4 regions of the Alcaligenes sp. LTN-3 genome follow, and region 1 is predicted to be linked to each of the others. Evidence: predicted binding sites of a transcription regulator. Region 1 holds the regulator's gene; each other region holds the start of a gene.

Region 1 (4,049 bases):
ACGAAGGTCAAGTCTTCGCCCCCCAGAAAACACGCCAATACGAGATCGGGATGAAGTACGACAGTGGCGACTACGCACTGACCGCCGCCCTGTTCGACATTACCCAGCCCAATAGCTACGAGAGCAATGAGCGCTTCAATGGCAAGCCCAACTTGAGCTACGACGGTCGTCAGCGCAACCGAGGCGTGGAAGTACAGGTGTTTGGCCAGATTGCCAAGAACTGGCGCCTGACTGGCGGTATCGCCTACCTGGATCCGAAAATCCGCAAGGCCAGCAACCCGGATACCGAAGGGCGTAGCGCCGTTGGCCTGTCCCGCTGGGTTGCCAAGGCCGGGATTGAATGGGACACCCCCTTTGTTCAAGGCCTGACCTTAAATGCCAATCTGCACACCCAGTCCAAGCAATATGCCAACGCCAGCAACAGTTACTACATGCCGGGCGTGACCACTTATGACCTGGGCATGCGCTACAAAACACGTTTTGCCGGCAAGGAAGTGACCTTGCGCGCCAGCCTGGAAAACGTAGGCAATAAAGCCTACTGGGTCGTGCCTTTAAGCAATGGCCAAGGCTCACCACGTACCTTCCTGGCTTCGGCCACCATGAAATTCTAAATAGACCAACAACAACCCTGCGATCCAGTGACTCCGTCTGGATGGCAGGCGCTAACTTTGCTTTTGCAGGGCCTGTTCATGCGTGTATGCAGGCCCTGTTTTTTTTATTGTTTCCAAGGTCTTGCCAAGTATCTTGAGCCTGCTGTGGCTGTCGCCCTAGACTCCCGCCGCTGCCCGCATCTTGCGCTGTGAAGCCGGTGCCAAACCTTCCGCCTCCCGGTACTTGGCCACTGTACGGCGCGCCAACGTCAAGCCCTGAGCCTGCAAGAGATCGGTAATCTGCTGGTCCGACAAAGGCTTGGCCGGTGGCTCGTCACGAATCATCTGTACAATCTGCGCCCGCACCGAAGCAGCGGACATATCGGCCTTGCCATCCACACTGGCCAAGGCCACGGTAAAGAACTGTTTAAGCTCCATCACCCCATGCGGCGTCTGCATGTACTTTTGCCGCGTTGCACGCGAAATCGTCGACTCATGCAAATCTAGTTCAGCCGCCAGATCGGCCAACTGCATGGGTTTCAAGGCCGACACACCCTGCGTGAAGAAATCCTGCTGCATCTGCACGATCGCTTGTGCTACGCGCAAAATCGTCACAAAGCGACTGTTGACGCTGCGCAGCAAGCCGGTCGCTTTTTGGCGCTCTGCCAATAAGGCTGGGTGCGCTTCAATTTCATAATCGTGCAGGTTCACCAGTTGCAGGCGCGGTACAGCCAGGGGATTCAAGGCCGCCTGCCAGCTATCCTTGCCACGAATCAGCAAGACGTCCGGCACGACATACGCCGAGACATTCTGTGTCCAGGCACGCCCCGGCTTGGGGTCCAGTTTCAGGATCAAATGATGGGCCCGCTCCACCAGCTCGGCCGGATAGAGGCCTGCACAGCGCTGACGCAGTTGACTGGGCGAGGCCAGAACGCCGACATGCTCACGCACCAGATAGCGGGCGCAATCAAACAAGGCGGGCTCCAGTTGCTGGGCCTGTTGCATCAGTTGCAAGCTCAGGCACTCGGCCAGATCCCGCGCACCGACACCGGCCGGGTCCAAAGACTGCACCTGTGCCAGCGCGCAGCGCAAATCACTTTCATCAATATCCAGCTCAGCGGGCAGGCAGGCCAGCACCTCGTCCAAAGAGACGGGCAGGTAGCCGTTATCGTCCAGCTCGTCGATTAACAACTGTGCCAGGACCCGGTCACGGTCGCTCAAACGCAACAATCCCAACTGCTCGCTTAGATAAGCAGCCAGGTCCTGATCAATGGCCGATTCGGGGGACCAATCAGGGTCATGCGAATCCCCTTGGTGCTTGGGAAACTCCAGACTCGCCCACGAGGATTCCGCCTCGCCCGAAGCGGCTTCGGGCAATGGCTCGGCGGCGACATCCATCTGCACGTCCAAACGTTCCAGCAAAGGGTTGTCCAGCAAAGCTTGAGCCAACTCCTGCTCCAGCTCGGCCCCCGATAGCTGCAACACTTTAATAGACTGTTGCAATTGCGGCGTCAAAACCAGCGTTTGCTGCTGGCGTAAATCTAGTGACTGACGCGTAAGCATAGGTACAATCGTTTCCATGAAAACTGACAACGCCCAGACACCCACCGCCAACGATAGTCAGGCTCTGCGTAGCACTCTGTTCAAGCTGTGCGCCACAGCCACTATTATCTGCACCGTCATCACTGTCGTAGTAGCCATTATCTGGTGGGACCTTCTCAACCGTCTTATCAGCTTCGGGCGTGGCCTGGATTACTCTGGCCTGCAGGCCTTGAGCATTCAAAACCTGGCGCTGATCAAACAATACAACCCGTTTTTCTGGTGGACGGTAGTGGGCGTCATAACGCTCATTATTGCCTATCTTTTGTATGGCTTTATACAAAGGGTCATGCAACGCAACCAGCAACGCATTATCGACGAGTCCACCGTGGCTCAGTTAGCCCGATCGCTCAGCCGTCCGGCCCGTGAAGTCATTTTGTGGTGCTGGCCCGATCAGCGCAGCCCTTTGACTGTGGGTGATTTACAACGCGCCTATAGCGAGTTGCGCGCTGGCCGCTTTGGCAAGATCGAACTGGCCGAGCAACAAAGCCGCCTGTTACAGGCCGACTATGAGCGCCAAGAACCACAAACCTGACACTTGCCTTCCTGTTTCTTTTGTGTTTGACTAACGGTCATGACTCACGCACGCCAACTCTCCTACGCTTGCCAAGGTTTCAGCCCCGCCGCTGAAGCAACCTTGTCGCGTTCCGTGCGTGAAGGCCGTTCCTCGGCCCCTGCCTCCATCCTATCCCAGCTGCTACTACTAGCGTCCGGTTGCCGGGCCTAGTGTCCTGTGGCAGTTCGGCAGCCAATACTCAGCCACATCTACGTCATTTGTGCCGCCACCGGCCTACGTAAATGCTGCAATCGCTGGTGACGGCAAGAAGTAATCAACACTTTTTGTCCGACAGGTATCCCCATGGCAATGCTGAAAAACCCCTCTCAAAAGTATCGTCCTTTTGTCGCCTTTGATCGCGACTTCGCCGAGCGCACCTGGCCGTCCAAGCGCATTACCAAAGCGCCCATCTGGATGAGCACTGACTTGCGTGACGGCAATCAGTCCCTGATCGAGCCCATGAACGTGGCTCGCAAACTGCGCTTTTTCGAGCAACTCGTCAAAATCGGTTTCAAGGAAATCGAGGTCGGTTTCCCTTCCGCATCGCAGACCGACTTCGATTTCGTTCGCAAGCTGATCGACGAAAACCGTATCCCTGAAGACGTCACCATCATCGTCTTGACGCAATCGCGTGAAGACCTGATCAAGCGCACAGTCGAAGCCGCTGCGGGCGCCAAACGCGCCATCATTCACTTGTACAACGCATGTGCGCCGGCCTTTCGCAAGGTCGTCTTTAACTTGAGCAAGGACGAGATCAAGGAAATTGCCTTGACCGGTACACGTCTGGTCAAAAGCGAAGTGGCCAAGTACCCGCAAACCCAATGGGGCTACGAGTACTCGCCCGAAGTGTTCAGCACCACCGAGCCTGAATTCGCTCTGGACGTGTGTAATGCGGTGGTGAAAGCCTGGGACCCAGCCGCCGACGAGCGCGTCATTTTGAACTTGCCCGCCACCATTGAGGCCACCACGCCCAATATGTACGCCGACCAGATCGAGTGGATGCACAACAATCTGGAGCAACGCAGCAACGTGACCCTGAGCGTACACCCGCACAATGACCGTGGCACGGCAGTAGCGGCTGCTGAACTGGCCGTGATGGCGGGCGCAGACCGTATCGAAGGCTGCTTGTTCGGTAGCGGCGAGCGCACCGGCAACGTCTGCCTGGTGACCTTGGCCCTGAACCTGTACACCCAGGGTGTGAACCCTGAGCTGGACTTCTCGGACATCGACGAAGTGCGCCGCACCGCCGAGTACTGCAACCAGTTGCCCGTGCACCCACGCCATCCTTACGCGGGCGACCTGGT
Region 2 (4,049 bases), on a different contig from region 1:
AAGAGCCCCTTGAGGGCGTGCTCACACTTCAGATCGGAGTCAGACATGAAAGCAAGGAATTCAGCAAGAAACGCCTCGACCCAACGCAAGCTGCAACGCGCCGTTGTCGCTACCTTAGTCATCAGCGCCGCCGTTCTGGCCGGTTGCTCCTCGCGCGGTGGGGTACGCGATGGTCTGGATGTATCGGTTCGCCCACCTGTTGTTGATCCCAACCTGCCCAACCCCGGCGATGGCGACCATGGCGGCGGAGACAACGGCGGTGGAGATAACGGCGGTGGAGATAACGGCGGTGGGGACAATGGTGGCGGCGATAACGGCGGCAAGGACACTAGCCTGACACAAAATGCGCTGGGCAATCTGGGCCAGGCAGTGGACAACGTAGTGCCCTTGAACCTGAGCAAAACGGGCAATCAACTGGGCAAAACGCTCGATAGCGCACTCAAACCCGTCACCGACATCGTGACCGACACCACACGCACCGTCGGCGGCGTGACTGGACTGGGCCAACCGGTCAACGGTCTGACAAATCAAGTCGGTGGCGTTGTGACCAATCTGGGCGAGCAATTAGGTCAGACAGGCCTGCCCCTGAATCTGGGTGAAGGCGCTGGCGGCCTGCTATCCCATCTGGGTCAAGCCGTCGGTTCGGTCGGCGGCTTGCTGGTTAACGATCCCAACAACCCCAACCCGCTGGGCAACACCCTGCACCACGCCACCAAAGGCGTAGAAGTGCTGACCGGCTCCTTGCTGGGTGAAGGCAGCCTGCTGCACCCATTGACCTCACAACTGGGCCTGGACGGAATCTTGTTGGCGGGCAGCGGCGAACCCATCCTGCAACCTGCACTGGGCAATGTCGGGCAAACCGTAGACAACATTCTGCCGCTGGGCCTGAACCCGATTCTGGGTGATGTGGGTGGCGCCTTGGATAACACGGTGGCACCGGTCGTTGCCACCGTCACCAATGTGACTCAGCAAGTGGGTGATGGCCTAGGGGTAGGCCAACCCATCAATGCGTTGCTCGGGGGTGTCGGTAGTGCCTTGGGGAACGTGGGTAGCCAGTTGGACAATGCAGCGCCTCTTGGACTGGGCGGTGTCGTAGGACATCTGGGACAGGCTGTCGCCTCGGCAGGCGGGTTGTTGCACGCGACAGATGCAAACACCAATCCCTTGGGCAACACCTTGAATCACGCCACCCAAGCCGTCGCTTCCCTGACAGGTGGCTTAGGCGGCATCACAGGCGGTGAAGGGGGTGGCCTGCTGGCACCTGTAACCGGGCTGCTAGGTGGCCTTGGTGGCGGAGATGGAGCGAACGGCGGTTTGCTGGCACCCGTCACTAACCTGGTCGGTGGTTTGACCGGCGGTTTGGGCGGCGGTGATGCTGCCAACGGTGGGCTGCTGGCCCCGGTTACTGGTTTGGTCAGTGGACTCACTGGCGGCTTGGGCGGCGGCGACGGCGCGAACGGTGGGCTACTGGCCCCGGTTACCAACCTGGTCGGTGGCTTGACCGGAGGCTTGGGCGGTGGTGAGGCCGCCAACGGCGGACTATTGGCCCCCGTCACTAACCTGGTTGGCGGTTTAACGGGTGGCTTGACTGGTGGTGACGCATCCAACGGTGGCTTGCTAGCCCCTGTAACCGGCCTTCTGGGCGGTATCACAGGCAGTGTTTCGATTGGTGGTGGCGCCGCCGTAGAAGGCCAGGCAGGTGGCGGCTTACTGGCACCGGTTACCGGCTTGGTCGGCGGCCTGGTGGGTGGATTGACCGGCGGCGTCAACGTGCAGGCAAATGCTGACACAAGCGGCGGTGGGCAAGCCAATGGCGGCTTGCTGGCGCCCGTAACCGGCTTGCTCGGTGGCCTGCTGGGAGGTGGCCGTCAATGATGAATAAAGTCATGAACCCGGTCAGTTTGCCGGTGAGCCGTCACCCTGGCGCACAAAGTGCCGGGGCCCGCTCCAACTGGTCCTCGCACAACGATGAACACAGCATGCTTTCAGAAAAGATGCTGATGGATCTGGGCAAGATGCTGGGTCGTCAGTTCACCATCTACGCAGAAGCTCTGAAAGCCAGCTTGGCCGAAGAGGCAAACATGCCTCTGAACGATTTCAAGGCCTTGGAATACATCATGGAATTCGATGCCTTGCCCACTGGTCAGTTAGCACACCTGATGGACTTGAGTGCCAGCGGTGTCAGCGCCCTGATCAACCGCCTTGAACATCGGGGTTACATCACACGGGGCCGTCACCCCCTGGACAAGCGCGTAATTGCCTTGCACCCGGTGATGGAAAAGTGTCGCGAGGTTCTGGCTGTGAAAGAGCGTGCCATTAATCAGGCCATCAACACCGCAGCGAATCAAAACCCGGCCCAGCTAATTGCCATGTACGACTTTCTGGTCGATAGCATGAGCACCTTCAGGCAGAACACCAAAGCCTGGCTGGATGCCAAGGCCCTGGTGCCACGAACCTCCTGAGCACCCTGCCCTCCCTCTACCGAACCGCTGCTTGTCAGCGGTTCTTTTTTTGTTACGTAACACGTTCCGCCCAAAGCCCAAAACCCGTAACAAATAGCCCTCTTTTTTTTGCTTACTTTGCGCCAAACCAAGAGCACATGCGGCCTATCGCAAACCAAATTAATTGGCATGCAAATTGCTTATACAAGAATCAGGAAGCAAGCAAGTACCCCGATCATTTATTGGAGCAAGCAATGCATAAAAATACAGACAGCAAGAAACCAGGCCTACGCCTGACACTCCTGGCCACCTTAATGGCCAGCACATTGACCTTGACCGCCTGCGGCAGCTTATTAGGAGGCGGCAGTGGTGGTGGCGGTGGAGAAACCCCCACCAACCCTGGCCCAGGCACGGGCGGACCAGGTAACGGCGGTGATAACGGCGGCGGCGACAACGGCGGCGGTGATAACGGCGGTGGCGACAACGGCGGTGGTGATAACGGCGGCGGCGACAACGGCGGTGGTGATAACGGCGGTGGCGATAACGGCGGTGGCGATAACGGCGGCGGTGATAACGGCGGTGGCGACAACGGCGGTGGCGATAACGGCGGCGGTGATAACGGCGGCGGTGATAACGGCGGCGGCGACAACGGCGGTGGTGATAACGGCGGAAACCCTCACACTCCAGGCCCCCTTGAAACTACGCTGAATAATGTCGGCGAAGCCGTCGACAATGTCCTGCCAGTCGGTCTACAAGATACCGGTGGCAAACTGGGCAAAACACTGGACACCGTGGTTGCTCCTGTCGTGGACACAGCCACGGGTCTGACTCAACAAATTGGCGGCGCAACCGGCTTGGGCCAGCCCATCAATGGTCTAACACAGCAAGTAGGTGGTGTTGTGACCAATCTGGGCGAGCAACTGGGCAATAGTGGCCTGCCCCTGAATCTAGGCCAAGGCGTAGGCGGTCTCTTAACGGGATTGGGCAACGCGGTGGGCAGTGCAGGCGGTTTGCTGCATGCTGACGCCAACAACCCTAATCCATTGACCGCCGTGCTGGGCCACGCCACAGGTGGCGTGGCGGCACTGACCGACTCCCTCTTGGGCGAAGGCAGCTTGTTGCACCCCATCACCGGCCAACTCGGTTTGGGCGGTTTGCTGGACGGTACCGATGCCGCCCCCATTCTTGAACCTTCCCTTGCCAACGTAGGCCAGACTGTCGACAACATCTTGCCTGTTGGCTTGAACCCCATCCTGGGCAATGTCGGTGAAACCCTGGATACCGTGGTCGCTCCTGTAGGTGCCACGGTGACCAATATCACTCAACAAGTGGGCGATGGCCTAGGTGTTGGCCAGCCCATCAACGCCCTATTGGGCGGCGTAGGTAGTGCCCTGGGCAATGTGGGTACTCAGATCGATGGCGCCGCCCCGCTGGGTCTGGGCGGTGTCGTTGGACACTTGGGCCAGGCCGTTGCCTCGGTCGGTGGACTGGTTCACCAAACTGACAGCAATACAAACCCGCTGGGCAATACCTTGAACCACGCCACACAAGCCGTCGCCTCCCTGACCGGTGGCCTGACAGGTAACGGCGAAGGTGGCTTGCTCTCAC
Region 3 (4,049 bases), on a different contig from region 1:
GCGGGTTTCGTCGGTAATGATGGTAAAGCGTGTCATCTCTGACGCTGTGCCAGCGGTGGTATTGATGGCTAGCAGCGGCAGTTGCGGCTTGGCGGATTTATCGACCCCTTCATAGTCGGCAATCTTGCCACCGTTACTGGCAACCAGGGCCACACCTTTGGCACAGTCGTGGGAGGAGCCGCCGCCCAGGGAGACAATCATATCTGCACCGTGTGCTTTCAGCGCTTCCAAGCCTGCATTGACGTTACCTACAGTGGGATTGGGCTGTACCTGATCAAAAATCGCTGTATCGATACCCTGCGCAATCAGCTTGTCTGCCACCAGTTTAGCCATACCCAATTTGGCCAGATCAGAGTCTGTGATGATCAAGGCCTTTTTGAAGCCCATCCTCCCAACAATCGGCATAGCCTGATCCAAGGCGCCGGGGCCCAGAACATTGTGTGGGGTCATGAAAAACTCAGAGACAGTCATTGTGCGTACTCCTAATTAACGATAGAAGAAGCTCCTTGCCGCTTCAAGGCAATACGCATTGAAAGCGCGCAAGGAAGGGATCCCCCCATATTGCATGGGGGGAGGTCTAACAGCACTACGAATAGATCAAGAGATCAGAAAAAGCCCAGGGCGTTCGGGCTGTAGCTGACCAGCAGGCACTTGGTTTGCTGGTAGTTATTGAGAGCCATCTTGTGAGTTTCGCGGCCGATGCCGGATTGCTTGTAGCCACCGAAAGCAGCGTGAGCAGGATACAGGTGATAGCAGTTGGTCCAGACTCGGCCAGCTTCAACGCCACGGCCTACGCGGTAGGCACGCGAGCCGTCACGGCTCCAGACGCCAGCGCCCAGGCCGAACTCGGTATCGTTGGCAATGGCGATAGCTTCTTCTTCGTCCTTGAAGGTGGTCACTGCGGCCACGGGTCCAAAGATTTCTTCCTGGAAGGTACGCATGCTGTTTTTACCCAGCAGCATCGTGGGGCTGATGTAATAGCCATTGTCCAGGCCCTGGCCCAGACGATTACGCTCACCACCGGTCAGGGCTTGTGCGCCCTCCTCACGACCGATATTGATGTAACCCAAAATGCGCTCCATCTGCTTCTCGGAAACCTGTGCACCCACCATCGTCCCGGCATTGAGTGGATTACCAGTCTGAATACGTTTGACTCGCTCAACGGCGCGTTCAATAAAGCGTTCGTAAATGGACTCCTGAATCAGAATGCGCGATGGACATGTGCAGATCTCGCCTTGATTCAGGGCGAACATGCTCAAGCCTTCCAGGGCTTTGTCCAGGAAAGCATCATCAGCCTGCATCACGTCTTCAAAGAAGATGTTGGGGCTCTTGCCGCCCAGCTCCACAGTCGCGGGGATCAGGCGATCAGCGGCGGCGTGCAGGATTTCTCGGCCTACAGGTGTAGAGCCGGTGAAGGCGATTTTGGCGATACGCTTGGAGTTGGCCAAGGCATGGCCGGCTTCTTTCCCGTAGCCGGTGACGACGTTCAGCACACCAGCCGGTAGCAGGTCACCAATGATTTCCATCAGCAGCAGGATGGAAGCGGGGGTTTGCTCGGCGGGTTTCAGGACAATGGGGCAACCGGCAGCCAGGGCCGGTGCCAGTTTCCAGGCAGCCATCAACAGCGGAAAGTTCCAGGGGATGATCTGACCGACGACGCCGATAGGCTCGTGAAAGTGGTAAGCAACCGTGGTGCCATCGATATCCGAGAGACTGCCTTCCTGAGCACGCAGGCAACCGGCAAAGTAGCGGAAATGGTCGACCGCCAAAGGCAAGTCAGCCGCGCGGGTTTCACGGATAGGTTTACCGTTGTCGATGGTTTCTGCCACCGCCAGACGTTCCAGGTTTTGTTCAATACGGTCGGCAATGCGCAGCAAAACAGCGGAGCGCTCGGCAGGCGCAGTATTGGCCCACTGGTGTCGTACCTTGTGCGCGGCATCCAGCGCCAGGTCGATATCGGCGGCACCCGAGCGGGCGACCTGGCAAAACACCTGCCCGGTAACGGGGGAGACGTTATCGAAATACTCACCCTCGACCGGCGGCACCCAACGTCCACCAATGTAGTTGTCGTAACGGGACTTGAAGGGAAATTCCAGATCCAGGCCCATGGATTTGAGATCGGACAGATTCATGATGTCTCCTTATTGATTTAGTTCGGTGTCACCAGACGTACACCGCAGGGAAAGGTTAGGGGTGCCTTTATCCTGATTTAACTAAAGCAAATAACGTGCCAAACTAGCTAGCGATTGTCCCGACTCGATCCTAAACCCGCCCGCCTCCATAATGGAACAACCTCCAGTCGCAGGCTGCGACAGCGACTGTCGCAAAAAGCGAGCACTGTCGCAGGATGCGACACCTCTCCCGGAGCACATTCATGACTTCTCTACACGCGTTTTGCCCGCAAACCAACGAAACCATGTGGCGTCAATCCTGGGAGCGCTGCCAAACGATGGAGTCGGACTTAAGTGCAGAGCCCAGAGACATGAGCCAAGGTGCGCTGCGACAGTTGCTGGAACAGCAGCATCACTTGTTGCATCACTCTTCGGCAGCCGTACAGGATCTGGCCGCGCTGGTGCATCCGCATCGCAGTCTGGTTTTATTGTGCGACGCCCAAGGCACGGTGTTACAACAAGCGGGCGATCCGCATTTTCTGCAACGGGCCGAGCAGGTTGCCTTGCGTGCGGGTGTAAGCTGGGCCGAGAACCATCGCGGCACCAATGCCATAGGCACCGCCCTGTTCTGCGCACAGCCCATCAAAATTCACGGCAGTCAGCACTATTTGCCTGACAACCGGATTCTAAGCTGCCACGCCGCCCCCATTTATGACCCTTATGGTCAGATTATTGGGGTGCTGGATATTTCCGGGCCTTCAGAGCTGGAGCATCACTACGCCCTGGATTTGGCGCAGTTGTACGCCCGCCAGATCAGCCGCCAAATGCTGGAGTCGCTGTGCACGCCATCCCGCCGCCTGCTGCATCTACATACCGACCCTGGCCTGCTCAATAGCGCTTTCAGTGGTCGACTGGTTCTGGAAGACGACATGATTGTGGCCGCCGATGAGCTGGCCGCCCGCATGTTGCGCCAGGACTGGCAGGAGCTGCCCGGCCAGGATTTACGTTCGGTACTGGAGCAGGCGAAAAGCACAAGTCAGCCTGTCACGCTACACCTGAGCACGGCAACTAAAGCCCCGGCCCCCGCCCGCGCGGTACACGTTCAAACGGAGACAGCAGACACAACTCAGTTGTCTCCACAGCAGGAAAAGGCGCTGGAACCAGCGTTGCGGGCCATGCAAATGGGCTTGTCCATCTTGCTAAGTGGCCCCAGTGGCTCCGGCAAGGAGCGTATGGCACGTGAACTGCATCGCCGCCGCCAGTCGCAGTCCGGCCCTTTTGTGGCAATTAACTGCGCCGCCCTGCCCGAAACCCTGATTGAAGCCGAGCTGTTTGGCTATGAAGCCGGTGCATTTACCGGTGCGCGCCGTCAGGGTTATGCCGGCAAACTGCGTCAAGCACACGGCGGTGTGCTGTTTCTGGATGAAATTGGTGATATGCCGGTCGCTTTGCAAAGCCGTCTGCTGCGGGTTCTGCAAGAACGCGAAGTTCAGGCACTGGGTTCGGAGCGCACACACCGTCTAGACTTCCAGTTGATCAGTGCCAGCCATCAGCCGCTGGAAAAACTGGTACGTGATGGCCGCTTCCGTGCTGACTTGTACTTCCGGCTGCAAGACTATGTCTGCACAGTCCCCAGTCTTAGAGAGCGCAACGATCTGGGCGATTATATTTCCAGAGAACTGGCCGTTCTGGCACAAGGCCAGATGGCACCCCAGCTCCATCCCGACGCCTTACAAACACTGCAGAACTACGACTGGCCGGGTAATTATCGCCAGCTGCGATCGGTACTGCTGCAAATCATTGTGCAAGATTCTCCTGGGCGTCTGTGGTTGGCTCAGGATCTGCCTGCCCTGCCATGTTTACATGTCGAGCATCCGCTGCTGGCTCAAGAGCCAGCCGCCCCAGCAGCCCGAAATATCACGAAAACAAGCCCCCCTG
Region 4 (4,049 bases), on a different contig from region 1:
TTTTTGCGTCTGGACGCATCGATCCAGCACATCGCTACCCCAATTTTGCGCAGCCATCTTCTGGTCATAGTTGTTTACTTCGCCCACTACAAAAACCCGCTAGGCTAACAGATCATCACATCAGGAGATTGTCATGCTGATTGCCATTGATCCGACCAAGGCCCCCGACACCACACCTCCGGGCAAAACGCCGAACCCCGAACCCGATCCGAAGAAAATCCCGGGCAATGAGCCGCCTAGCAAAGCCAGGAACTGACAGACCTCGCCCACTCAAACATCCTGCACCCCTGCCATGTAGGCACAATCCAGGGCAGCGCAGAAAATGTCGCTGCCCTGCCAGCGCCTTGCCCCACATTTGAATCATGCTTTGGCAGCAGGAAAATGTTGCAAAGTTAAGACTATTTTAAAAAAAAATGCACACAATGCGCACTTGTTGCGTTGCAACATATATTATTTTTCCATAGTCGTTGTTCCTGCGGTGGTGAGATGAGCGGAGACAGGCGTCACAGAGCGCTGCTGTTATCTCGCTGCCCACCGACTAGGCAAGACCGGGGTCACGTGCCTAGCTAGCTTACTCGCCTTGCCGGAATTGTGTTGCTCTTCAACCTACAACACAGGTCCGCTTGCCTACCACTTGCGTTCGCGCTGTCGCACATCCTGCTGACAGCCGGAGAGTCGCTCAAACCGGCGCTGCCGGTTGCACTCAAGCCATCCACCAGGATTACCCATCCCGGTCGGCCCCCTCTCAACCGTCTCCTACCCCCCTCGGTGTTCCATTGCATCCGCAAGGCCAGCTTGCCTGTGTTTACTTCAGGAACACCTATGAAATTAATTACCGCCATCGTCAAACCCTTCAAGGTTGACGAGATACGCGAGGCCCTTTCCGATCTGGGCATACAGGGGATGACACTGACCGAGGTCAAAGGATTTGGTCGCCAGAAAGGCCACACTGAGCTGTACCGCGGTGCAGAATATGCAGTCGACTTCCTGCCCAAGATCCGCATTGAACTGGCTATTCCCGACGAGCAGTTGCAAAGCGTTCTGGAAGCCATTCAAAGCAGCGCCCGCACCGGTCGTATTGGTGACGGCAAGATCTTTGTCCAGCCGCTGGACCACGTCATCCGCATCCGCACCGGCGAATGCGATGAACAAGCCCTGTAATCGGAGACTCCATCATGAACAACGCTGATCTCTCGTGGATGCTGGTCTCCACGCTTCTGGTACTAATGATGGCCGCGCCGGGCCTGGCCCTGTTTTACTCAGGGATGGTGCGTCAAAAAAATGCCTTGTCCATGTTGTCCCAAACCTTGCTGGTGTTCAGTTTGGGGGTGGTGCTGTGGTTTATCTATGGCTACTCGCTGGCTTTTACCGCTGGCAATCCCTTGATTGGTGGTTTCGACAAGGTCTTGTTCAATGGCATGTTTACTGCCGCTGACCAACAGTTCTCCATGTCGGGCACCCTGCCTGAACTGCTGTTTGCGTCTTTCCAGGCCACGTTTGCCGGTCTGACATGCGCCCTGGTTGTCGGCAGTCTGGCAGAACGTACCCGTCTGTCCGCCATTTTGGTCTTTACTGTGATCTGGTTCACCCTGGCCTATCTGCCTATCTGCCATATGGTCTGGTTTGCCGATGGACAGAACGGCGGTTTGCTCAACACCCGTGGCGCGTTGGACTTTGCGGGAGGAACGGTCGTACACATCAATGCTGGTATTGCGGGTCTGGTCGGAGCCTGGATGATTGGCCCACGCTTGAACTACCGTCGTGAAGCCATGCCACCCCATAACCTGCCCTTGACCTTTATTGGTGCGGCTCTGCTGTGGGTAGGCTGGTTCGGTTTCAACGCTGGCTCGGCTTTGTCTGCCAATGAAAATGCCACGCTCGCCTTCTTCAACACCATGTTGGCCGCTGCCATTGGCGTTGTGGCCTGGACGTTGGGCGAATGGATCAGCAAAGGTCATCCTTCCTTGCTGGGTGCTTGCTCGGGTGCCATTGCAGGTTTGGTCGGCATTACCCCAGCAGCCGGTTTTGTGGCTCCCTCCGGTGCACTGGCCATTGGCTTGATTACTTCCCTGGCTTGCTTGTGGGGCGTTAATGTTCTGAAGCGCTGGCTGCGTGCCGACGATACATTGGACGTGTTTGGCATTCACGGTTTGGGCGGAATTGTGGGCGCGTTGCTCACGGGTCTGTTCAACGCACCTGTTCTAGGTGGTCCCGGCACCGCTGCTGGCAACAGTATCTGGATGCAGTTGTGGATTCAGCTCGAAGGCGTCTTGCTGACTCTGGTCTGGTCCGGTGTGGCCGCCTGGATTGCCTTCAAGATTGCCAAAGTCGTCTGCGGTGGTTTACGTGTCGATGCTGACCATGAACGCGAAGGTCTGGATATCCGCACCCACGGTGAAACGGGCTATCAACACTGAGATCCCATCATGATTCTTGACTATCTTGCCCACAGGCAAACAGCCCCCTTCAAACACAGGTACAAACCTAAAAGAAAAAGCCCTCTCTCGAGGGCTTTTTTTATAAGCAAAACGGCTGCTTATTTTTCTTTGCGGTAAGCGTCGTGACAAGTCTTACAGGACTTGCCCACATTACCAAAAGCCACACGGAAGGCATCAAAATCGCCTGAATCGGAAGCCACTTTCAGCTTGTCGATCGCAGCGGTGAAATCATCGGTAGCTTGCTTGAAACCCTGAGCATCGCTCCAGGCTTCTGCTTTGGTCTCGCCGCCTTCAGTACCGGCACCAAACGCGCTCCAAGGCAAAGCAGCCAAAACAGTCAGCACTTCCACGTTCTTGGCGATCGCAGCCGCGTCATAAGGAGCTTCCTTTTTAGCGACGGGAGCCATACGACCAAAATGCGAACCGATCAAGGCCATGCTGGCTTGACGGTAGTCCACCGCTTGCTCAGGCTTGGCGAATTGGGCTGTAGCTGGCGTGACAAACGCGGCGCACAAAGCGCCAGCGGCAGTCAAAAACGCAAGTTTTTTCATGGGAACTCCTGTGTGATGAAACATAAAACACTTCATAAAGCACTGGCTCAAGAAACCCGATCGGCGGTGCCCTTGTGCAAGAACACAGCCGTTTGGATTTAGATTGCCTGAGCCAACTGTACCGCGACGCCCAGATAGCTGCGTGGAGTTAGCTCAAGCAAATAGGTTTTAGCGTCTGCGGGCAGTTCCAGACCGCCAATAAACTCGCGCAACGCTTCCTCGGTAATACCACGGCCACGTGTCAGCGCTTTGAGCTGCTCGTAAGGCTGAGGCAAACCGTAACGGCGCATCACCGTTTGGACCGGCTCGGCCAGGATTTCCCAGCAGGCGTCGATGTCCGCATCCACGGCGGCGGCGTTCAGCTCCAGCTTGCCGATACCACGCAGGCAAGCGTCGTAGGCTACCACGCTGTAGCCCAGAGCCACGCCCAGATTACGCAGCACGGTCGAATCCGTCAGGTCACGCTGCCAACGGGAGATAGGCAGCTTCTCGGACAGGTGACGCAGCATGGCGTTGGCCAGGCCCAGATTGCCTTCCGAGTTTTCAAAGTCAATCGGGTTGACTTTGTGCGGCATGGTGGACGAACCGATCTCACCTTCTTTCAAGCGCTGCTTGAAGTAGCCCAGGGAAATGTAGCCCCAAACGTCACGGTTGAAGTCCAGCAGGATGGTGTTGGCACGGGCAATCGCGTCAAACAGGGCAGCCATCCAATCGTGCGGCTCGATCTGAATGGTGTAGACGTTTTGCGTCAGACCCAAACCACCCAGCACTTTCTTGCTGAACGCAGGCCAGTCAATTTCGGGGTATGCCGAGAAGTGCGCGTTGTAGTTACCAGTCGCGCCATTCAATTTAGCCAGAGGCTGAACAGCGGCAATGGCAGCAATGGCGTTTTGCAAACGCGCGGCCACGTTGGCGAACTCTTTGCCCATGGTGCTGGGGCTGGCAGGCTGGCCGTGGGTGCGCGAGAGCAAAGGCTGATCGGCATGCAGACGGGCCTGAGCCTTGATGGCATCGCACACTTCTTGCAGCTGGGGCAGGATCACCTGCTCACGGGCACGCG

What was found. The regulator sigma-54, encoded in region 1, starts transcription at its own class of promoters, with help from an activator protein. The targets are predictions, from matches to a motif close to TGGCANGNAANCTGCTTT.
Region 2: a site for sigma-54 is predicted at 2,627-2,644, ahead of AC6I6N_RS07420 (collagen-like triple helix repeat-containing protein). Genes of this name have one in related genera too.
Region 3: a site for sigma-54 is predicted at 2,216-2,233, ahead of exaC (acetaldehyde dehydrogenase ExaC). Genes of this name have one in related genera too.
Region 4: a site for sigma-54 is predicted at 647-664, ahead of glnK (P-II family nitrogen regulator). Genes of this name have one in related genera too.

Annotation. Positions count from the first base shown of each region.
Region 1 is NZ_JCAPDN010000003.1:108,299-112,347, forward strand. It holds gene AC6I6N_RS13465 (TonB-dependent receptor) at 1-611, shown strand, start outside; gene rpoN (RNA polymerase factor sigma-54) at 768-2,153, opposite strand; gene AC6I6N_RS13475 (hypothetical protein) at 2,170-2,724, shown strand; gene AC6I6N_RS13480 (hypothetical protein) at 2,764-2,916, shown strand; gene leuA (2-isopropylmalate synthase) at 3,055-4,049, shown strand, end outside.
Region 2 is NZ_JCAPDN010000001.1:1,577,866-1,581,914, forward strand. It holds gene AC6I6N_RS07410 (collagen-like triple helix repeat-containing protein) at 46-1,875, shown strand; gene AC6I6N_RS07415 (MarR family winged helix-turn-helix transcriptional regulator) at 1,872-2,462, shown strand; gene AC6I6N_RS07420 (collagen-like triple helix repeat-containing protein) at 2,696-4,049, shown strand, end outside.
Region 3 is NZ_JCAPDN010000002.1:874,607-878,655, reverse strand. It holds gene AC6I6N_RS12340 (iron-containing alcohol dehydrogenase) at 1-471, opposite strand, end outside; gene exaC (acetaldehyde dehydrogenase ExaC) at 606-2,132, opposite strand; gene AC6I6N_RS12330 (sigma-54-dependent Fis family transcriptional regulator) at 2,375-4,049, shown strand, end outside.
Region 4 is NZ_JCAPDN010000001.1:1,306,563-1,310,611, forward strand. It holds gene AC6I6N_RS06155 (hypothetical protein) at 134-256, shown strand; gene glnK (P-II family nitrogen regulator) at 823-1,161, shown strand; gene AC6I6N_RS06165 (ammonium transporter) at 1,176-2,417, shown strand; gene AC6I6N_RS06170 (c-type cytochrome) at 2,537-2,989, opposite strand; gene purB (adenylosuccinate lyase) at 3,088-4,049, opposite strand, start outside.